One region of the Blautia sp. MSK18_10 genome, then DNA from elsewhere that is predicted to be linked to it. Evidence: riboswitches for the same ligand, from Rfam matches in the RefSeq annotation. Region 1 holds a riboswitch; each other region holds the start of a gene.

What was found. A riboswitch is a leader RNA that binds a small molecule or an ion and turns the genes downstream of it on or off. The one in region 1 is predicted to bind cobalamin.
Region 2: another riboswitch for cobalamin. It lies ahead of LI074_RS08630 (hypothetical protein); the one in region 1 lies ahead of LI074_RS09515 (ABC transporter substrate-binding protein).
Region 3: another riboswitch for cobalamin. It lies ahead of LI074_RS03260 (sirohydrochlorin cobaltochelatase); the one in region 1 lies ahead of LI074_RS09515 (ABC transporter substrate-binding protein).

Annotation. Positions count from the first base shown of each region.
Region 1 is NZ_JAJCGT010000019.1:53,506-61,575, forward strand. It holds gene LI074_RS09475 (sodium-dependent transporter) at 65-1,450, shown strand; gene LI074_RS09480 (hypothetical protein) at 1,484-1,669, shown strand; gene thiE (thiamine phosphate synthase) at 1,706-2,344, shown strand; gene thiD (bifunctional hydroxymethylpyrimidine kinase/phosphomethylpyrimidine kinase) at 2,367-3,176, shown strand; gene LI074_RS09495 (patatin-like phospholipase family protein) at 3,185-4,051, shown strand; gene LI074_RS09500 (GntR family transcriptional regulator) at 4,386-4,757, shown strand; gene LI074_RS09505 (ABC transporter ATP-binding protein) at 4,761-5,606, shown strand; gene LI074_RS09510 (ABC-2 transporter permease) at 5,603-6,253, shown strand; cobalamin riboswitch at 6,328-6,606, shown strand; gene LI074_RS09515 (ABC transporter substrate-binding protein) at 6,722-7,846, shown strand; gene LI074_RS09520 (FecCD family ABC transporter permease) at 7,861-8,070, shown strand, end outside.
Region 2 is NZ_JAJCGT010000017.1:205-8,274, forward strand. It holds gene LI074_RS08625 (hypothetical protein) at 136-1,008, shown strand; cobalamin riboswitch at 1,560-1,774, shown strand; gene LI074_RS08630 (hypothetical protein) at 1,765-2,691, shown strand; gene LI074_RS08635 (fibronectin type III domain-containing protein) at 2,783-8,029, shown strand.
Region 3 is NZ_JAJCGT010000004.1:27,631-35,700, forward strand. It holds partial or broken gene LI074_RS17725 (DUF6783 domain-containing protein) at 1-104, opposite strand, end outside; partial or broken gene LI074_RS17730 (DUF6783 domain-containing protein) at 54-179, shown strand; gene hisZ (ATP phosphoribosyltransferase regulatory subunit) at 825-1,943, shown strand; gene hisG (ATP phosphoribosyltransferase) at 1,947-2,594, shown strand; gene hisD (histidinol dehydrogenase) at 2,597-3,901, shown strand; gene hisB (imidazoleglycerol-phosphate dehydratase HisB) at 4,009-4,596, shown strand; partial or broken gene hisI (phosphoribosyl-AMP cyclohydrolase) at 4,687-5,001, shown strand; cobalamin riboswitch at 5,199-5,375, shown strand; gene LI074_RS03260 (sirohydrochlorin cobaltochelatase) at 5,577-7,004, shown strand; gene LI074_RS03265 (hypothetical protein) at 7,329-8,070, shown strand, end outside.

The DNA.
Region 1 (8,070 bases):
AAACTAGCAGACCTCCCATGGGAGAAATCCTATGGGAGGTTTTTGTAACGAGGTGAGGTGTATAATGAAAAAAGAAAACAATTCTGCACATAACCATAACAGAGGAAGCTTTTCCGGAAGGATTGGTTATGTGCTGGCAGTTGCAGGTTCTGCAGTAGGACTGGGAAATATCTGGAGATTTCCATATCTTGCAGCGAAATATGGAGGCGGAATTTTCCTGCTGATCTATATTCTTCTGACAGCGTCATTTGGTTATGTACTGATCATGTCAGAAACAGCCCTTGGACGAATGACCAGAAAGAGTCCGGTAGGTGCATTTGAGCATTTTGGAAAAACGAAATCCTTCAAAATCGGCGGATGGTTAAATGCAGTGATTCCAATGCTGATCGTTCCTTACTACAGTACGATTGGCGGATGGGTAATTAAGTATCTTGTGGAATATTTCAAAGGAAATGTCCAGGCAGTAGCGGAAGACGGATATTTTGGAAACTTTATTTCCGATTCCTGGCAGGTGGAACTCTGGTTTCTGGTATTTGCGGCGCTTGTATTCATCATCATTCTCGGTGGTGTACAGAACGGTGTAGAGAGAATGTCAAAGATCATGATGCCGGTTCTGGTAGTTCTGGCAGTCGTAGTTACAATCTATTCTGTCACACGTCCGGGTGCTGTTGAAGGTGTGAAATATTTCCTGATTCCGAATGTGAAAAATTTCTCCTGGATGACAGTAGTAGCAGCAATGGGACAGATGTTTTATTCTTTATCCATTGCAATGGGAATCCTGTATACTTACGGTTCCTATGTCCGTAAAGATATGGATATCGAGAGATCTACCACACAGGTTGAGGTTTTCGATACAGGTATCGCAATCCTTGCAGGTCTGATGATCATCCCGGCGGTATTTTCATTCTCCGGTGGAAATCCTGAAACACTTCAGGCAGGACCATCTCTGATGTTTATCACATTGCCAAAAGTATTTGCAAGTATGGGATTTGGTACTGCAACAGGAATCGTATTCTTCATACTTGTATTACTTGCAGCTCTGACAAGTGCAGTTTCCCTGATGGAAACCAGTGTTTCCACATTCATGGACGAACTTCATTGGAGCCGTAAGAAATGCTGCGGTCTGATGGTCGTGATCATGATTGTACTTGGAACCGCATCTTCCATGGGATATGGACTTCTGGATTTCATTCGTATCTTTGGAATGAACTTCCTTGATTTCTTCGATTTTATAACAAACTCAGTAATGATGCCGCTGGCAGCACTTGCAACCTGTATTCTGATTCTTCGTGTTGTTGGTATTGATGGAATGGTAAAAGAAATTGAACAGTCTTCTCCATTCCGCAGAAAGAAACTGTACAGAGTATTTATCAAATACTTTGCACCGATTTGCCTGATCATTATTTTGCTGAGTTCTATTGCAAACGTTTTGGGAATTATCAGTATGTAAAAAATATATGACTCTTTTTACAAAGAATGCAGCATGGATCAACTGCAAGACAAGAGAAGAAGCAACTGCACAGTTCACCAGGAAGAATGGCTGGCAGGCAAACATGGCAGGAAATCTGCCAATGAATGTGTGAAATGTGGTAAGTGGGAAGAAGTATGTCCGCAGCATATTAAGATCAGAGATGAGCTGGAGAAAGTTGCAGCAGAACTTTTGGGATAAATTGCTATAGATAAGAGTAGAAAAGAGGAGTGAAACATGAAATTCGATAAAGAGAAAATGCGCTTATACGCAATAACGGATCGTCACTGGCTTAATGGGCGGAGCCTTAAGGAAGTGGTAAAGGAGAGTCTGGATGGAGGCGTAACCTTTCTGCAGCTCAGAGATAAAAATTCAGATGATGAAACTTTCCTGCAGGAAGCAGCTGAACTTCAGGAATTATGCAGAGATTATAAGGTACCTCTGATCATAAATGACAATGTGGAAATTGCTTTGAAGATGAATGCAGATGGTGTTCATGTAGGGCAGAGTGATATGGAAGCAGGTGCTGTGCGTGAGAAACTTGGACCGGATAAAATCCTGGGAGTTTCGGCACGAACGGTAGAGCAGGCATTGCTTGCACAGGAGCGTGGTGCAGATTATCTGGGGGTGGGAGCAGTATTTGCAACCGGTTCAAAAGCAGATGCGGCAGAACTTCCCCATGAAACACTGAAGGCAATCTGTGAAGCGGTATCTATCCCTGTGGTGGCAATCGGGGGGATCACAGCAGAAAATATATCTCAGCTAAAGGGAACAGGGATTTGCGGTGTGGCAGTGATCAGTGCCATTTATGCTCAGAATAACATTAAAGAAGCAGCAGAAGAACTGAAAGAGGCAGTAGATAAGATTGTATTATAGCAGAAATGAGAGGAAGACAATTATGAGAACTGCACTGACGATCGCAGGAAGTGATTCCAGCGGAGGCGCCGGAATCCAGGCAGATATTAAGACAATGATCACAAATGGTGTATATGCAATGAGTGCCATTACCGCATTAACTGCACAGAATACAACCGGTGTACAGGCAATATTAAATGTAACACCGGAATTTCTGGGGCAGGAACTGGATTCTGTTTTTCAGGATATTTATCCGGATGCGGTAAAAATCGGAATGGTATCAGATAAAGATCTGATTCATGTAATAGCAGAGAAACTGAAACAATATAAAGCGGAAAACATTGTTGTGGATCCTGTTATGGTTGCAACAAGCGGTGCCAAGCTGATCAGTGATGATGCAGTGGAGATATTGAAGCAGGAACTGTTTCCACTGGCTGATGTGCTTACTCCGAATATTCCGGAGGCAGAGGTTCTGGTTGAAATGTCAGTGACCAATGCAGAGGAAATGATAGAGGCTGCCGGAAAGATTTCTGAGACATATCATTGTGCAGTACTTTGCAAAGGCGGACACAGCATTAATGATGCAAATGATCTGCTTTACTATGATGGAAAATATTGCTGGTTTGAAGGAAAGCGTATCGATAATCCAAACACACATGGAACAGGCTGTACGTTGAGCAGTGCCATTGCTTCCAATCTTGCAAAGGGATATGACCTGCAGACTGCTGTAAAACGTTCCAAACAGTATATTTCAGGAGCACTGGCGGCAATGCTTGACCTGGGAAAGGGAAGTGGCCCTATGGATCATGGATTTGCAATCCGAAATGAATATGTGAAAGAAAGTGAAAAGTGAGAATAGCTATGGAAGACAATAAAAAGAAAGGCCTCGGAATGGTTCTGGAAGGTGGAGGTATGCGGGGACTGTATACAGCCGGAGTTCTGGATGAGCTGATGGAGCAGGGGATTTATGCAGATTCTACAGTTGGCGTTTCCGCCGGTGCAATTTTTGGATGTAATTATAAGTCCCGCCAGATTGGACGAACCCTTCGTTATAATACCAGATTCTGCAAGGATAAACGATATATGGGATTGAAAAGCTGGATCACTACCGGCGATCTTTACAGCAAAGATTTTGCATATGGGGAGGTGCCCTGGAAGCTGGATGTTTTTGACACAGAGACATTTGCCAGATCACCCATGAAGTTTACGGTTGTATGCACAGATATTGAAACAGGGAAACCCTGCTATCAGGAATGCAGAATGGGAGACAGGCTGGATGTGGAATGGATGCGCGCATCAGCTTCCCTGCCACTGGCTGCCAGACCGGTAAATCTGAATGGAAGAATGTATCTGGACGGAGGCATCTCAGATCCGATACCTGTAAACTGGATGCTTTCACAGGGTTATGAGAAAAATGTGGTAGTATGTACCCGTCATCCGGGATACAGAAAAGAACATAATAAGCTGATGCCGCTGCTCAGACTGAAGTTCAGGGAGTATCCGGAGCTTGTAAAGCTTCTGGATGAACGTCATATTCAGTATAATCGTATGCTTGATAAAATCGCATATCTGGAAAAAGAGGGCAGGATCCATGTTATCCGCCCGGACAGAGACATCAGTGCAAAACCGGTTGAGCGTGATCCGGCCCATTTAAAGGAGATTTATGAGGTGGGACGGAGAGTGATGAAAGCTGATATGGAGAAACTGAAGGCGTATTTGACAGAGTAAAAAACAGAGAAAAAACAATTACATAAAAACAAATTAAAAACAATTCTTTAACCGAATTAAGTGAGTTCCCTGCAGAGAAGTTATTCGGTGTAGAGATACGTAGCAATGTGGATTAAGAATCTGATAAGAAGAAAGATGGATTTGGAAAATTTTATAACCGAATCCATCTTTCTTTTTGTCTGTAAAAATGTTTTTAGTCTGCAAATCGAAGTGAGATGTTATCAATGAACAGGGGGAGGCAGACTCGTTTGATAAAATATAATGTATAACAGTATAAAACAGTTGACAACAGTTATACGCTGTTATATACTGTTTGTAGATGGAGGAGACACATATGCATATTATAATCAATAATTCATCCATGGTACCTATTTATGAACAGATCATAGACCAGATTAAGTCTGCAATTATCAGAGGAGAGTTACAGCCTGACACTGTATTACCTTCAGTACGCAGTCTGTCAAAGGAGCTGAAGATCAGTGCCCTGACTGTGAAGAAAGCCTACGACAATCTGGAAGAAGAGGGATTTACCGTCACTGTTCATGGAAAAGGAACCTACGTTGCAGCCACAAATAAAAACCTGATGAGGGAAGAACAGCTCAAAGAAGTAGAACATGATCTGGAGCAGGCAATCATGAAGGGCAGAAGATGTGGACTGAACGATGAGGAAATCAGAAATCTTTTTGAAATGATCATGGAGGACTAAGACATGTTGAAAATCAGTCATTTGCAGAAACATTACAGAGGTTTTTCGCTGGACTGTTCTATGGAAGTACAGCCTGGGATGATTACAGGACTTATTGGAAGAAATGGTTCCGGGAAATCCACCACATTTAAAGCTTTGCTCGGCTTGATTCATCCGGATGGCGGAGAGATAGAGGTCTTTGGGAAAAAGGCAGAAGAGCTTAAGCCGGAGGATAAGCGGAAACTGGGAGTTGTTTTTGCAGATTCAGGCTTCAGTATGTATCTGACAGCAGCGGGCGTGGCAAATATCATGAAAAGCATATATCCAGATTTTGACAGAGATGAATTTCTGCAGCAGTGCAGGAGATTCAATCTGCCCACAGACAAGAAAATCAAAGAATTTTCCACTGGTATGAAAGCAAAGTTTAAAGTACTGGCAGCATTAAGCCATAAGGCAGAACTGCTGATTCTGGATGAGCCCACAGTTGGTCTGGATGTGATTGCCAGGGATGAGGTGCTGAACATGCTGAGAGAATATATGGAAGAAAATGAAAGCAGTTCTATTCTGATCAGTTCCCATATTTCATCAGATCTGGAGAGTCTTTGTGACGATTTTTATATGATCCATGCCGGAAAAATTATCCTTCATGAGGATACAGATGTACTGCTGTCAGATTATGCAGTTCTTAAAGTTGCAGAAGAAGAGTACGAAAAACTGGATCAGCAATACCTTATTAAGATCCGGAAAGAAGCTTATGGATACAGGTGTCTGACAAACCAGAAACAATTTTATATGGAAAATTATCCGGATGTTGTAATTGAGAATGGAAAGATTGATGATCTGGTAGTGATGATGGAGGAACAGGTATGAAGGGATTATTTGTAAAGGATATAGAACTGATGAAACAGCAGAAACAGTTTTTTATCATGGTTGTTATAATGGGAGTCATCCTGAATCTGACAGGAAGCGGGAGTGTCAGTTTTGCTGCAGGATATTTTACGATTGTCACAGCAATTTTTGCTATTACGACTATAAGTTATGATGAGTTTGATAATGGTCTTGCATTTCTTATGACCTTGCCGGTTACCAGAAAACAGTATGTGGCGGAGAAATATCTGCTGGGAGCAGGGCTTACGGCTGCAGCGTGGGGAATTGAAGCAATAACGGGAGTGATCTGTAAAGGTGTGGCAGAGCTTCAGGGGTGCCTGAGTGAGAAAATTATTGGCACTCTGATATACATTCCACTGGCACTTCTTATGCTGGCGGTATCGCTCCCGCTTGTAATACATTTTGGAGCGGAAAAAGGACGTTATATTGCAATGGTCATGTGGGCTATTATATTTGCCGTAGTTTATATTCTGATAAAAACAATGGGACTTTCAGCAGACGCAGTCGATGCATGGCTGAATGGACTGAACTGGGGAATGGTATTGGCCGGAGTTGTATTATTTACAGTAATTGTATATATGGGATCTTTTTGGATTGGTGTCCGGCTTATGGAGAAGAAAGAATTCTGATGTGTCTCGAATATGGTTGTAATTATAAAAGCAGTGTGCTAAAATTATATCAGCGTAATTGAATAGCTGTTAAGTGAACATTATCATACACAGATTTTGTGTATGATAATGTGAGAGGGAATCAGGTGAAATGCCTGAACGGTTGCGCCACTGTATACAGAAAAAAGCGGGATTGTAATATGTCATTGCATAAATATGTGAGAAGGCGGAATCCGGCTGTCAGAGAGTATCTGGAAATATTTCTGATACAACATTCATGAACTGCTGAAGCATGGATGTTGTATCAGTTTTTATTTTATGGGAACTTTCTGTGATCTGTGAGTCAGGAAACCTGCCTGACAGCGTAAAGAAGGAGCTTCCGTAAAAAGTATCCGTTATTCTTATCACTTCTATTTTACTTTTTCTGAAGTCCCATCTTTTCGGTTACACGAACAGGTAAATAACATATACGAAAAGAGAGGAAGTCAAATGAAAAACAGGTATTTATCCACAAGAATCATGGCAATTATGATGGCAGCAGCTATGGCAGTTTCCGCAGCTCCGGCAGCTTTTGCAGCAGAGAGAGCAGACTCTGAGACAATCAAAGAGGACAATCAGCCGGCAGCAGATGCAGACTCTGATACACAGGAAGATGCAGACGCACAGGATTCAGCAGATGCAGATAAGACAGCAGACGCAGAAGGTACAAAGACAGAATATCCTCTGACCATCACAACCTATGATTATGATGGAAATGAAATCGAAACAACCTATGAAAAGGCACCGGAGAAAGTTCTTGCTGTATATCAGGGAAGCATTGAAACCATGCTTGCACTTGGCCTGGAAGACCGTCTGGTAGCTACTGCAGGTCTTGACAATGAAGTTCCGGATGAACTTAAAGATGCATTTTCAAAAACAAATTATCTTGATGAATTTACCCCATCCCTTGAGACTGTAACGATGTTGGAGCCAGACATGATCTTATCCTGGAGCTCCCTGTTTTCTGATAAAAATCTCGGAAATGTAACAGACTGGATCGACAAAGGCTGCAACACTTATTACAACACAAACACACGCCCTGACGGAGACAGAACTCTGGAGAATGAATTTACAGACATCTTAAATCTTGGAAAGATTTTTGATGTACAGGACAAAGCACAGGCAATCGTAGATGATGCAAAGGCAGTGATCGATAAAACTCTTACAGCAACAGCAGATGTAGAAGAGAAACCAAGCGTAATGGTTCTGGAACCTCTTGGAGAAGATATCACAAACTATGGTGCAAAGAGCCTTGGTGGAGATATGGTAACACAACTGGGTGCGACTCTGGCAAACCCGGATGCTTCTACAGCAGGAAAAGAAGATATCATTGCAGCAAACCCTGATGTGATTTTTGTTGTATACATGCCATATGCAGGTGATGATCCGGAAACTGTAAAAGAAAGCCAGCTTGCCGTTATTAAGGATGACGAAGCACTTCAGAGCCTTGACGCTGTAAAGAACGGTCGTGTTTATCCGATCATGCTCAGTGAAATGTACGCAAGTGCAACACGTACACAGGATGGTATTGAAACTTTCGCAAAAGGATTATATCCGGATGTGAATCTTGACTGATTGAGGACATAACAGTGAAAGAACAGGGTTCACAGACAAAAAAAGGCAGTGTGCTCAGGACATCCATGTATGTGGCAGTTCTTATCGGGCTTGCGGCATTTCTGATTTTTTCCATTCTTGCAGCAATCACTTTTGGAAATGCAGATCTGTCACTGAAAGATGTTTACAGTGTCATTGCATATAAATTGTTTCATATCAAAAGCCTGTCCGCCTATGCAGAAGGC
Region 2 (8,070 bases), on a different contig from region 1:
CATAACTGCGCTGGCCTAAGTTACAGGCGTATCCGCCGATATTTAGTCTGACGCCTAAAGCGTCTGGAAGCACGCGACTTCAGTCGTGTGAGGATAAAGTTTTTAATTCACAAGATACCGCGGCTGGTTATACCATTGATCAATGAGGTGTTTCATACATCCTATCCGGAAGATGTAGAGATCACGCAGCTTCGCAATGAGCACCAGCAGGCGGACGGGGAGGTCATCACGGATTCCTGTCTTCTGATCGGGAAGAAGATGTACCATATTGAATGTCAGAGTACGGATGATACGACAATGGCAGTGCGTATGATAGAGTATGACTTTGCGATTGCTATTGAACATGCGGCAAAGCAGGGACGAAGGTATGAGATAGAGTTCCCGAGATCCTGCGTGTTGTTTTTGAGAAGTTCGGGGAATACGCCGGATTTTCTGGAAACGAATGTGATTTTTCCGGATGGGAGAAAGCAGATGTACCGCGTACCAACTGTAAAAATGGCTGATTATACAGCGGAAAGTATTTTTGAGAAAAATCTGCTGATGCTGCTTCCGTTTTATATCATGAGATATGAGAAAAGAGCCCATGATATGAGGGAGAATCCCCGGTTATTTCAGACATTGTTGAATGAGTATGAGGAGATACGTGTAAAGCTTGAAAAGGAACTGATAAAACTGATTGTAAAAATCTCGGACTATATCTTCCAGGATGAAGAGAAGATCCAGAAAGGGATAGGTGATGCTATGGGTGGAAAAGTTTTGGAACTGGAATCGGAAAGGTTAAGAGCGGAAGGGGAAGCACGTGGCAAGGCGATTGGCGAATCTATTGGAGAAGCGCGTGGCAAGGCAATTGGCGAATCTATTGGCAAAGCAATTGGCGAAGTCAGAGGAGAAGAACGCCTTAGTGTTTTGATTAATAAACTTATTCTTGATAAGAGAAATGATGAGATTCAGATCGTAGTGACAGATGCTAAAAAGCGCAGGCAGTATTATGATGAGTATGGACTTTAGAACCGAGGTGTGGAAGATCATTCCTTTGATTTGTATATTCCGCATTGTGGAGATTCTGTAAAAGAGTGTTTTCTCAGACGTATTCCGGGGATAATAAGGGAAGTAATTATTTGTATTACTATTCACTGGTAGTATCCCGCGAGGTGTTTTTTGTGAGCGAAGGTCACAGAAAACCCGAGAAATACCGCGCGAATTTATGCGTTTAGCATAAATTCTGTGCATCGCGTAGCGTGTTACTGGGCACGGAGTGAACAGTAATTTATTTGTAATCGGGATATTGACAAATTATGGATAAAATGTTAAGATGGTTTCGTAAAAAACGAATAGCGTTTAGCGCACATGTACAGCTCATTACTACGGTAATGATTGAAGAATCGTTGGGTGAGAATCCCAAACAGGGCTTTCGTCCCTTGTAGTATATTCAGTCTGCAATTCACTGTATTCTTGTAGAAGTATTCATAAGGGATACTTTAATATAAAGGATAGGAGTGGATTCTTGGTTTGTACATTGATATTCCCTGCCGAATCCGGCAGGGATTTTTTTTGCACTTTGATAACAGAATATCGGAAGTAACGTTATCTCTTTATCTTTAGCTTTTGGAAATCCGGTGAGATACCGGTACGGTTTCATCCCCACTGTAATAAGGACGAACACTGCGAAGCCATTGGAAATTATTTCTGAGAAGGGCAGCAAGTAGGTTAGAGTATGCCTGAAAAATACTCTGGAACTTTAAGTCAGGAGACGGGCTTTAGAATGTGTGTGAAAATGAAGAATGGACATCTGCAGGCAGAGCAGAGGTTTATTTTTTGTACCCTTTTTGGGAAAAAGCAATCATTAATCAAGATATTATCAGGAAACAAATTTCCGATAATATAAAGATTTGCAATGCTTTGCGAATCGGTAACAGTTTAATTTCATTTCATAAAAGAAAGGAGAACAATATGAAAAATTCAAAAATGAAATTAACAAAACGTATCATGGCTCTGTTAATAGCTGTTATGATGGTTGTGGCAATGTGTGTTCCAGCCTTTGCATCAGAAACAACAGACAAAAACACCTTTACATTACCAGTATCTATTCAGACTCAAGTTATGAATGGCAAAGTAATTCGCGCTGCTGATGTAACACTGAATGAGGGTGATACTGCTTTGGATGCTTTGAAAAAACTGTATCCAGCTGAAACTGAAACAAAAGAAACTATTTCAGGTGTTGAATATCATTATCTTGGTGATCTGAAATGGTATCAGACTTCTTATACTTTTGATGGTGTAACTTATACAAGTAATTATATTCCTGCAATTAAGATGCCAGGACACTCTCAAAATAATAGATTTTTTGGAGACAACGGTACTATAAGTTCAGATCCAATAGCTTTAAAAGGTAAATACAAATATTTACCTAAATTAAATGCAACTGAAACGAAACTTGGGTTAGCAAAAAACAGCACTTTTAATAATCAGATACATGCTACAGATTGGTTATCTGAAAAAGATTATAATAATTATTCAGGCTGGATGCTTTTGATTAATGGAAATACAAATAACAATGGCGTAGATACAGTTCTTACCAAAGATAGCGGAAGTGTATGCCTTGCATTTAGTATGATGACAGGACTAGATTTAGGTCAGACGGGTTACATTAAAAATAGTGAAGGAGAATGGACGCAGGTAAATCCATGGTAGAAGTTTTCAAAACATATTAATAAAATAAATGGAATTTGAGCAAAGACTGGACATTAAATTATGTCTAGTCTTTGTTTTTTGAGGTAATGAAATGAATAAAAAACATAAGAGTAATATGCAGCATTTCATCCCATCTATAGCATTAATGCTATTTATGTTTTTGTGTTTATCCATCATAGATGTAAGAGCAGAAACCGGATTCATAAAAAATGATGCTGGTGAGTATGAAATATGGGATAGTACGGGATTTTATACTTTTAAAGATCAAATTATTAATGGAAAAAAATTTGCTGGAGAAACCATATTATTAAAAAATGATATTTCAATTCAGGTGGATGAAAGTGTAGATGATTCAAATTGGTTAGAATTTGATGGTGAGTTTAACGGACAAAATCATAGCATTGAATATTCTACAAATCAATTTGAGAAGGGAAAAGAAGTTTTTCCTTTTGATGTAGAAGGAAGCATAGAAAACTTAAAAATTAACATAGATAGATTTAATTTAACGAATAATGATGATATTGGTGCTTCTTTTTTGGTAAATGAGTATTCATGCGGTACATTACTTGGAATTGAAGTCACAGGTACAGTAAATGTATATCTGACAGATTTTAATAATAATTTGCTGTTTTCAATTTTTGATTCGGGAGGAGGATTAATAAAAAATTGCAGTTCAGGTGTGGATTTTTCTATTCATGCAGAACAAGAGGAGCAAAAAAATTTTAACGTAGTTTTAGGTCTGTCAGAATTTGGAAATGCAGAATTATATACTGGTACAGAATTTGTAAATTGTTTTGCTTATGGAGCATATAATAATAATTTTGCTGAGCAGTTTTCATCTGATACAATCTTCGAAAGAAATATAATGATTGTACCATTTACAGATCTTTTACCAGATCGCTGTTGTACTTTTGAAAATTGTTACTACGATAATGAAAAATTTATAAATACCTATATATCTGGAAGTAAAACAGAAGATGATCTTTCTGATTTAAAAGATCTCAATCAATCATGTTCACGTACAACCGAGCAGATGCATTCCCAAGAGACATACGAAGGTTTTGATTTTGATAAATATTGGAAAATGTCTGCTGACGAAAATGATGGATATCCATATTATTTTCCACGTGAAGCAATTATAACCTTAGATGTTAAGCCAATAATTACTGAAAAAAAAGTATGGAATACAGAAACGCCAAAAGATCAAAATAAATACAGTACTACGAATACTTATTATTATCCTTATGTGGGTGATACAACTGTTAATATTGATCATTTTGAATTTGCAAATATAACAACAAAACAACAAACATTGATTGATACTTATGGAGTCACACCGGAACTTAATACAGAGGACATCAAATCTGCTAATGTAGAAATGAGTTATCTTGGAAACAGACCTGTGACTGTAGAATGGAAGGATAATACAACTCCAAGTCTGACAGTTGCAAAAGCAGATCAGGCAAAAGAAGATGGATATGTTTTTCGTGTTAATGTTCTTAAAGGGTCTTGTGAAGTTCTTGATAATGGAGCTGAGGTAGCTCATACAAATGACTGGTATTATCAAAAAGCTCAGGATGCGATAGAACTTATTTTGAAAGGCGGTTCTTATAATGTAGAAAATCCATGCTGGACTGATTCGACGGTCTGGTTTGTGTTTACTGCTGCAAGATGTCATTACTATCCGAATGGGGATAAACAGTATTTTGACAAATGGTTTGCTAATACAAAAAAGAAACTTCAGGAAATGAAAGATAATGGTGAAGAATTAGACGTTAACAAATATAATGTTTATCAGAAACTTGTACTTACCATTGAAGCAATTGGATATGATCCAAGAGACATTGACAGTTATGATCTTCTGGAATTTATTTCTCAACCGGATATCGTAAACAGCAAGAACTATTTAGCTAAAGAATATACGATTCATGCATTGAAAGCAGTTGGTTATGAATCCAAAAACTATACAAATGAAGATATGGACAAATGGGCTCATGAAAAAGCTGCAAATATAGCGGCAACTCTGACAGAATCAGAAGATGGTAATCATAATCTGGATAATGCGGACAATTTTATGGCATGGCAGACTTTGCTTTACTGGTATAACAAATCCGGATTTGAAGATGTCACAAATACAATTAACAAGTCGTTTGAAACAGAATATGTTCCAATGCAGGTACAGCGCGCAACGGGAGCATTATGTACAGCTGCATATGAAAATCCAACTCCTCCGCAGGTAGCAGGAAATAATGCATGGAACGATGCGCAGGGACTTTTGTATGCATCGACATATGATAGAGATATTTTAGACAAGAATGCAGGATTTATTAAAAATGGAAACACCATTTTGGATGCGACATTTGATTTGATTAATTTTGAAAAAGGAACAATTCCCGGATTTTACTGGTATGATCCGGCACAGATTGCCAGAGGCTTAGATGGATTTGTCAGATGCTATCAGCGTAATAATCTGGGACAGAAAGATCAGGTAACTGTATTCTGGGATTTCTCAGACGTAACTGTTCCAACAAAAGACGTTAACGACAAGATCCTTGCCCTTAACGATGACAGTACGAAAAAGCAGATCAAAGCAGCGAGAGACGCTTACGAAGCATTAGACGAAACTCACAAGGCAATCTTTAACAAGGATACACTCAGAAAGCTTCTTGCAGCAGAGACTGGTTCAGGTAATTCTATTGAAAAAGCTATGGCAGCCATTGATGCGATTCCGGCAGCGGATAAGCTGACACTGGATGACAAGGCGGCTGTAGAGAAGGCAAGAACTCTTTATGATTCACTGAATGATGAAGAGAAATCTGTAATTACAAATTACTCTAAGCTGACTGAAGCAGAGGCTAAGATCAGAGAACTTGAGAAACAGCAGGAGCAGAAAGATAAGGATAAGAAAGCGGCAGAGAAGGTTATCGCTGATATTGATGCGCTTCCTTCTTCTTCTGAACTGACTCTTGATCCGTATGTTCTGCAGCTTCTTGACCGCGTACAGGCAGAGTACAATGCTCTTACGGATGCGCAGAAGGCTCTGGTTACGAATTACAGTACGTTACAGTATCTGAGAAATCTGATCCCTGATCTGAAGGCTGCGGCTGCAGTTGTTGATAAGATCAAGGCGATCGGTGAGGTTACTTCCGATAATTATCTGAAGAAACAGGCTCTTGTAGTGGAAGCCAGAACGGCTTATGATGCCCTGACAGCAGATCAGAAGAAGCGTGTGACAAACTATGCAGAGCTTGAAAAAGCAGAACTGTTTATCAGCAGACAGAGTACAGATGAGAAGGTTGCTTATGTGATCTCCTTTATCGATGAACTGAATATCACTACTTCATCTTCAGGTGCTCTTTCTGACGGACCTCTGAGACTGACAGAGAAGAATAACAATGTTCCAACAGAGAAGATCTGGAATGACTGGAAGGCTTATGTGGTAAATGCAAGGGCATTGTATGATACGCTTGATGACCAGCAGAAAGCCCAGGTTACAAATACAGCTTCTCTGGAGAAAGCAGAAGGTTATATTTACCAGCTGAAAGCCGATGCGCTCAAGGCAATGCTTAAAGCACTCCCGGATGCGCAGACAGTACGAGGATATGAGGCACCTCAGCCGACTACAGTTCCATCAGCACAGGAGGCAGCTTCTGTTGAAGAGGAACAGGCGGTACCGGCACAGTCTGAGGGATCTGATTTCTCAGATGGAAGTGCGGACGCATTCAGCAGTGATGCAGTTGATGAGCAGGCAGCTGAGACAGTGGATATCCCTCAGGCAGAAGCAGCAGAAGCTGAAGATACTGAAGATGTCCAGACAGATGTTGATTTCTCCTCTGATGAGGAAGTTCCGGCAGCAGGTGATACCTCTAAGCGTGAACTTACAGAAGCAGAGCTGAAACAGATCGCAGAAGCCAAGAATGCTTATGACAGATTAACAGAAACAGAAGAGAAGAAATTCAGAAGCGAAAACACTGCACTGGTTGAGAATATGGAGAAGCTTCTTGCCATGGCACTGACTTATGAGAAAGGCCAGAGTGCATATCAGCAGTTCTTCGCAGATGAAGCAGCACAGATTTATGCAACAGTAAAAGATCACCCGGTAGACAGAGATTCCTACGCAGATGTTAAGGCTTTCCTTGACCGTTATGCTAAGGATTATCAGGGACAGGAAGATGCCATGGCAGGCCTGAAAGTCAAAGTCGGCAGTCAGGAGATGACTTTTGCAGAGGTTATCGCAGCACTGACGGCACAGGCTGACAAGGCAGGTAAGGACATTTCAGATGCACAGCAGGCAGATGAGTGGATCAGCAATCTTCCGACTGCTGTTACCAAAGAGAACATTGCAAATGTAGAAGCAGAGCTTGCAGCACTTCAGAAGCTGATCGACGGCATGAGTGTGGAAGGCAAGTCCTATATGTGGAATGCGAAGCAGTTAGGGCTGATCAAGACGATCGTGGCAGATTACCACATTGAACTTGCGGGTAAACAGGGTGCATTTAAGGCAGATATGCCTGCAGATCTTCAGACAAAGGCAATCAACTATAAGACTGCCCAGATCAGCTGGAGCAGCGTGGATAACGCAGACGGATACATGGTATACCGCAGAACTGCAGACAGCGGATGGAAGAAGATCGCATCCCGGGTAACAGACATTTCCTATAAGGATCAGAAAGCAGTTACAGGAACAACCTATTATTATACTGTTAAGGCGTACTCTTACGCATGGGGCGAGATGACTGTAAGCAGCTATGACAAAGATGGTGTTGCAGGAAAAGCCAGACTTGGCAAAGTAAAGATTGCTACGGCAAATTCTGAAAGCTACAGTACGATCCGCGTAACATGGAATAAGGTTTCCGGTGCAAATGGCTATAAGGTATACCGTTCTACTTCAAAGGATGGCAAATATGCAGCCATTGGTTCTACTGCAAAGAACAGCGCAGTTACTTTCCTTGATAAGAAAGCAGTTACCGGTAAGACTTATTATTACAAAGTACGTGCTTACCGCAATGTAAGCGGAAAGAAAGTATACGGAAGCTATTCAGCAACAGAGAAAGCAAAGGCAGTACTTTCTGCTCCGACCCTGTCCGCAGGCTCAACTTCAAAGACAGCAGTGCTTGAATGGAGTAAGGTAAAGGGTGCCGATGGCTATCAGGTATATGCCAGCGATTCCAAAAATGGTACCTATACCCGCATAAAGATCACCAAAGGTACAGGTGCGACAGACGAGAGCCTCCTCACCGGAAAGACCCGTTACTATAAAGTACGTGCTTACAGAAAAGTAAACGGAAAAGCAGTTTATGGCTCTTTCTCAAAGATTAAAAAAGTAACTGTTAAATAATAAAATCAGTATGCAGTGTGTTATCAACACACTGCATACCC
Region 3 (8,070 bases), on a different contig from region 1:
ATCATTCCCGCAATCTGCACGCCCCACTTTGCGGGATATTTCACCCGAATTCAGTTGCCGTAGCCCGCTACGGCGCCCTCATCCGGGCAAAATATCCCACAAATTGTGACGCACATCTTGCAGAAAGCCTTTTTCAGACACGCTCTAAGATACCTGCAAATGCACCGGAAATAAAATAAATTTCTGCGCTGTGTATTGGCAGTAACTATGAAGAAATCAACTTGCTGGCATACTATAGCAAGCCTCTTATAATGTATATTGATTCAGTTCATCAGAGCGTAAAATCCTGCGTCAGATATCCTTGACGTGCGTCAGCACGCCTGTAGGTATCTTCCTTGTCTTTCGCACTCGGCTGAACTGTCTTAAATGCATTAGTTAATAGACTTGCTATAGCCATCATAATCTTCCATATTGTGAGAACCAGCTCGGAAACATATTGTATTTGAGGTGCATTTGCAGGTGTCTTAGAGATTCTTAGTTTTCAGGAAATCTGCGTTATGAGAAGAAAAGCCCCTTGTCTGAGCGACAGCGAGTAATTCCGGGCTTTTCTTCTCATGGTTTTAGCAGATTTTCTGAAGACTTAGAAGCTCTTAGGCACCGAAACCGCACATCAAATACAATATGTTTCTGAGCGTCCCTCTAAACACACATAACGAATAGACAAAAACAACAATACAATAACATTAACTGTACTTGACATTTATTTGAAAACCTATTATAATTCTATCTAGTTACACATTGCTTTGGTAGCACGTTACCACACTAAAGCAAAATATAAAATAATAACAAAAAGAATTACAACATAACCAAGAGGAGGACCACCCATGCAGCGTATTTTCCACACCCCTGAAGGTGTAAGAGACATCTACAACGGCGAATGCAGCCAGAAAAGAAAGGTACAGGAGAAAATCCATCGCGTCTTCCACCAGTATGGCTATGAAGACATAGAAACCCCGACATTCGAATACTTTGAAGTATTCAGCCGCGAAGTAGGAACCATCCCATCCAAAGAACTTTATAAATTCTTTGACAGAGAAGGCAATACCCTGGTACTCAGACCTGACTTCACCCCGTCTGTATCCAGAGCCTGTGCAACCTACTTTTCCCCGGACAAAGAACCTGTAAGCCTCTGCTACACAGGAAACACATTTATTAATAACACCAGCTACAGAGGACATCTCAAAGAAACCACACAGATGGGAGTAGAACGGATCGGTGATGAATCCGCAGATGCAGATGCAGAACTTCTTGCCATGACAGTGGAATGCCTTCTGGCAGCAGGTCTTACAGAATTTCAGGTCAGTGTCGGACAGGTAGATTACTTCAAATCCTTATTAAAAGAAGCCGAACTCGGTCCGGAAGCAGAAGAACGTCTTCGTGTTTTGATCTCGCAGAAAAATTCTTTCGGAGTAGAAGAGTTTGTAGAAGAACAGAAACTCAAAGACAGTATGCAGAAAGCCTTTACTGAAATCCCACAGATGTTTGGTTCAGAAGAAGTCTTAAAGAAAGCCAGAAGTCTGACAAACAACGCCTGCGCACTGGAGGCAGTTTCCAGACTGGAAGAAATCTATGAGATTATGAAAAACTACGGATATGAAAAGTATATCTCTTTCGATTTTGGAATGCTTAGTAAATATCAGTACTATACAGGTATCATTTTCCAGGCATATACTTACGGAACCGGTGAACCTATGATCAAGGGAGGCCGTTACAATGGCCTGATGAAACACTTTGGCAAACCTGCGGCATCTATCGGATTTGCCCTTGAAGTAGATAACCTTCTTCTTGCACTTTCCAGCCAGAAACTGATCTCTGAGAAAGAGGAGAAGCCGGAAGTGATCGAATACGAGCCACAGAACCGTACAGAAGCCATTAAAGAGGCACAGAAACTTCGTGCAGAGGGCAGATGTGTGGCATTACGTTTGAAAAAGGAGGCCAGATAAGCCATGAGATACCTGACAGTTGCCCTGACAAAAGGCAGACTTGCCAACAAAACAATGGAGATGTTTGAGAAAGCAGGAATCACCTGCGAAGAGATGAAAGATAAAGATTCCCGTAAACTGATCTTTACCAATGAAGAACTGAAGATGAAATTCTTCCTTGCAAAAGGGCCGGATGTTCCTACCTATGTAGAGTATGGTGCGGCAGATATCGGAATTGTGGGAAAGGATACGATCCTGGAGGAAGGCCGTAAGCTTTATGAAGTGATGGATCTTGGATTTGGAAAATGTAAGATGTGTGTCTGCGGACCGGAGAGTGCCAGAGAAGTTCTGGAGAACAACCAGCTGATCCGTGTGGCGACTAAATATCCAAATATTGCCAAGGATTACTTCTTTAACAGAAAACACCAGACAGTAGATTTGATCAAATTAAACGGTTCCATTGAACTGGCACCCATCGTTGGTCTGTCTGAAGTGATCGTAGATATTGTGGAGACCGGAAGTACACTGAAGGAAAACGGACTGAAGGTGCTGGAAGAGGTCTGCCCGTTGTCTGCCAGAATGGTAGTCAATCAGGTGAGCATGAAGATGGAAAATGAGAGAATCCGTAAACTTATTGAAGACTTAAGAAGAGTTCTTCAGGAGGAGATGTAAAGATGCGTACAGTAAAATTAACAAAAGAATCAACAAAGGATATTCTTGAGAATCTGCTGAAAAGAAGCCCGAATAACTATGGGAAATTTGAATCCACAGTAGCTCAGATCCTTGATAAAGTAAAAAATGAAGGGGACGCAGCCCTTTTTGCCTATACAAAAGAATTTGACAAAGCTGATGTGACAAAAGAGACTATCCGCGTCACAGATGCAGAAATTGAAGAGGCTTATGCGCAGATTGATCCTGCACTTCTTGGAGTGATCCGCAAAGCTCTGGTCAATATCCGTCAGTATCATGAAAAACAGATCCAGAACAGCTGGTTTACAAGCACAACAGATGGAACTATGCTTGGACAGAAAGTAACACCGTTAAATCGTGTGGGTGTCTATGTACCCGGTGGAAAAGCAGTTTATCCGTCTTCTGTACTGATGAATATTGTACCTGCGAAAGTGGCAGGAGTCCCGCATATTGTTATGACAACACCGCCCGGAAAGGATGGCAAAGTATGCGCTTCCACACTGGTAGCAGCCAAAGAAGCAGGAGCAGATGAGATTTATAAGGTGGGTGGTGCACAGGCGATCGGTGCCCTTGCTTTCGGAACAGAGAGTATTCCGAAGGTAGACAAGATCGTAGGTCCCGGAAACATTTTCGTAGCTCTTGCAAAGAAAGCAGTATATGGCTATGTAAGCATTGACTCCATTGCAGGACCGAGTGAGATCCTTGTTCTTGCAGATGAGACAGCTAATCCGCATTTTGTGGCAGCTGACCTTCTTTCCCAGGCAGAGCATGATGAACTGGCATGTGCTATCCTGATCACTACAAGTGAGGAATTTGCGAAGAAAGTAGATGAAGAAGTAAAAGGTTTCGTGGAGGTTCTTTCCAGAAAAGAAATCATTCAGAAATCTCTTGATAACTTTGGATACATTCTGATCGCAGAGGATATGGACGAGGCGATTGAAGCAGCTAATGAAATCGCTCCGGAACATATGGAGATCGTGACAGCCAATCCCTTTGAAGATATGATGAAAGTGAAGAATGCAGGCGCGATCTTTATCGGAGAGTACAGTTCCGAGCCACTGGGAGATTATTTTGCAGGTCCGAACCATGTACTTCCTACAAACGGAACAGCCAAATTTTTCTCAGCCCTTTCCGTAGATGATTTCATCAAGAAATCAAGTATTGTATATTACTCAAAATCCGCACTGCGTAATATACACAAAGATATCATTCAGTTTGCAACTTCTGAGCAGCTTACTGCACATGCAAATTCTATTGCAGTTCGTTTTGAGGATGAAGATAAAGAATAATGGTAAGGCTTTGAATCTGAAATCTGCTATAATGTAAACTGTAGTTTGCGCATTAAAACAATGGATTCAGAGTGTTTGAAAATAAGTAAGACAGAGAGGACTTAACCATGGCAAGAGAAGCCTCAGCAGAAAGAAATACAAAAGAAACAGAAATCAAATTAAAAATAAATCTGGATGGAACCGGATATTCTGATATTGAGACAGGTGTGGGATTTTTTAACCATATGCTGGATGGATTTACCCGTCATGGGCTCTTTGATCTCAGTGTCAGAGTCCATGGTGATCTTCAGGTGGATGACCATCACACCATCGAGGATACAGGAATTGTTCTGGGAACTGCATTAAAAGAAGCAATTGGTGACAAAAAGGGGATTAAGCGCTATGGAAGCTGCATCCTTCCCATGGATGAATCCCTGGTGCTCTGTGCGATTGATCTGTCCGGAAGACCTTACTTTGTATGGGATGCAGAGTTTACCACAGACAGGATCGGTGACATGTCCACGGAAATGGTAAAAGAGTTCTTCTATGCCATTTCCTATGCCTGTGGCATGAATCTTCATATCAGGGTTCTGGCAGGTGGGAATAATCACCATGTAGCAGAAGCAATGTTCAAAAGTTTTGCCAAAGCACTGGACGCAGCCACATCCTATGATCCAAGGATCACAGATGTTCTGTCTACCAAGGGCAGTTTGTAAAATTTGAAAATTTACGAAATGATTTATGGCAATCAATAAATTAGATGGAGACAGAAAATGGAAAATACAGTGAATTTAAAAAGCAGCATCGCATGGTCTGATTTTAAATTAAACAGTGATGGAATGGTACCTGTTATAGCCCAGGATTATCAGACAAACGAAGTGCTGATGCTGGCGTATATGAATGAAGAAGCATTTAATACCACTCTTGAAACAGGTAAAATGACTTACTGGAGCAGAAGCCGCAATGAACTCTGGACGAAGGGACTCACATCCGGACATCTCCAGTTTGTAAAATCCCTTACACTGGATTGTGACAATGATACGATCCTTGCTAAAGTAGAGCAGATCGGTGCAGCCTGCCATACCGGAAACAGAACCTGTTTTTTCAAAGCCCTGACAGAAGTGTAATGAATAACGCGATAATATACATACAAGCCAAAATTCCATTGCCGCAGGCAATCTGGAATGAATTTTGGCTACGTTACTGTGAACGGAGTGAACAGTAACACTAATGCCAAACATTAAAGGAAAATATACACGAATTGTATTGACATTTTTGTTAAAATGTGATAAAAAAAGAATATCCGAATTGAATATGTGCAATGTTATAACGCAAAGGTTGCATCGTACTTGATGTGCAAAAGAGAATCCGGTGAGAATCCGGAGCGATACCGTCACTGTGTATGGGAGCTGCTTTTCAGAAACCACTGGGAAACTGGGAAGGGAGAAACAGCGATGATCGAAGTCAGGAGAACTGCCTTGGCGTAGAATTTAAGGTCTGCGGTATACAGAACCTGTATTCTCATAACGATACATAGCTCTTTTATTAAATGAATCAGACAGAATCGGAAATTACAGATATATCTGGTACATATAAACCATGTATTTATGGGAAAGCGGTAGCTGCAGAATATGCAGTTGCCTTTTTTGTGCATACAATTGTCCGGAAATACGAGAAATAAAAGAGGAAAAACGAAATGAAAAGAAAATCCATGTTAGCCTTATTACTGGCAGTATCCATGACCTGTTCCATGACAGCAGCAACAGGTACAGTTGCTTTTGCATCTGATGATGCAGCAACAGAAGAGGCTGCAGATGACACAGAAGCAGCTGCAGACGATGCAGATGCAGCAGATACAGAGGAAGCATCTGATGATACAACAGAAGCTTCTGATGATGATCAGAAAGCCGCAGACGAAGTTGGTGCCCTGATCGATAAGATTTATGTTCAGGAAAGAACAGACACAACTGACGAAGACTGCAAAGCAGCAAAAGAAGCATGGGACAAACTTACAGATGCTCAGAAAGAACTGGTAACAGGTGAAGAAGCAAGCCCTGAATACTTTGGACGTGACACAGGTGATGCTTCCAAAGATGATCCTCGTAACCAGGATGAGATTGGTGAGAATGAACTTCTTGTAGTAAGTTTTGGTACATCCTTCAACGACAGCCGTGCAGAGGATATCAAAGGAATCGAGGATGCCCTTGCAAAAGCATATCCGGACTGGTCAGTAAGACGTGCATTTACAGCACAGATCATCATCAACCATGTACAGGCAAGAGATGATGAAGTAATCGATAATATGCAGCAGGCTCTTGACCGTGCAGTAGCTAACGGTGTTAAGAATCTTGTTGTACAGCCGACACATCTGATGCATGGTGCAGAATATGATGAAATGACAGAGGCAATTGATGGATACAAAGACAAATTTGAATCTGTTGCAATTGCAGAGCCAATGCTCGGTGAAGTTGGTGATGACGCTACAGTGATCAATGATGACAAGAAAGCAGTTGCTCAGGCAATCACAGATGAAGCTTGCAAGGAAGCTGGATTTGATGATATGAAAGCAGCAGCAGATGCAGGCACAGCATTTGTATTCATGGGACATGGTACATCCCATACAGCTAACGTAACCTATGACCAGATGCAGACACAGATGGATGATCTTGGATTCACAAACGCTTTCATCGGAACTGTAGAGGGAGAACCGGAAGACACAGCATGTGACAAGGTTATCGAGAAAGTAAAAGAAGCAGGATTCAAGAATGTAATCCTTCGTCCTCTGATGGTTGTTGCCGGAGACCACGCTAACAATGATATGGCTGGTGATGATGCAGATTCCTGGAAATCTCAGTTTGAGGCATCCGGTGATTTCGACAGTGTTGACTGTCAGATCGCAGGTCTTGGAAGAATCGCAGCAGTAGAAGATCTGTATGTGGCTCATACAAAAGCAGCAATTGATTCTCTTGGAGCATCTGACGATGCAGCAGCAGAAGATACTGATGCCAAAGCAACAGATGACAGTGCAGACGATGCACAGGCAGACGATGCACAGGCAGACGATGCACAGGCAGATGACGCAGCTGAGACAACAGCTGATACTGCAGAGGCTGACGCTGAATAAAAAATATTGTTCAAACAAGATAAACTGCCCGGAGAACTTGCAAAAGTTTCCGGGCAGATATATTATATGATAAGAAAAAAAGAAGTCATAGCAATTCCATAAAATACTGCAAACAGTTCGCACGTTTCTGTTCATTCCGTTCACAGTAACGTGCGCACATCTGAGAAAGATCCAGAGGAACTGTCTTAATTGCATTATTTTCTGGAATTACTATAATATATTTGCCATCACCTGTTCAAAAGCCTGTTGCTCTGCAGCAGATGGGTTGAACAGCACGATAGAAAAAACTATAAAAAATATGAAGATAAGGGAGAAGAAATAATCATGAAGAAACGTTCATTTACATTATTAATGTCAGCACTTACTATTTCAGCTACTCTGATCGGTACAAGCCCGGTTGCTGCAAAGACAGATACTGATACGGCAACAGAAGAAACCACTGATAAAGAAGAAACAACTGCAAAAGATGCTGATTCAGAAAACACAGATAATAAAGAAACAGATGCATCCAAGAGTGATACATTAGAGGATGGCACCTACACAGCAGAATTTGATACAGACAGCGGAATGTTCCATGTAAATGAAGCAAACGATGGAAAAGGAACCCTTACAGTAAAGGATGGCAAGATGACTATCCATGTAAGCCTTGCTTCTAAGAAAATTGTAAACCTTTTCGTCGGAAAGGCAGAAGATGCACAGAAAGACGGGGCAGAGGTTCTTGAGCCAACCACAGATACTGTTACATACAGCGATGGAATGAGTGAGGAAGTATATGGATTTGATATCCCGGTACCCGCAATTGATGAAGAATTCGATGTAGCTTTGATCGGAACAAAAGGAAAATGGTATGACCATAAGGTAAGTGTCAAAAATCCTGTAAAATCCGATGATACAGATGCAAAAAAAGATGATAAAGAAAATAAAGATGCAGATTCCAAAGCAGATGACACAGACAAAGATGCGAAAGACAGTAAGACAAGTGAAGGTAAGACTCTGGCAGATCTGAATCTTGAAGACGGCGATTATACCATGGATGTAACTCTCACAGGCGGTTCAGGAAGAGCAA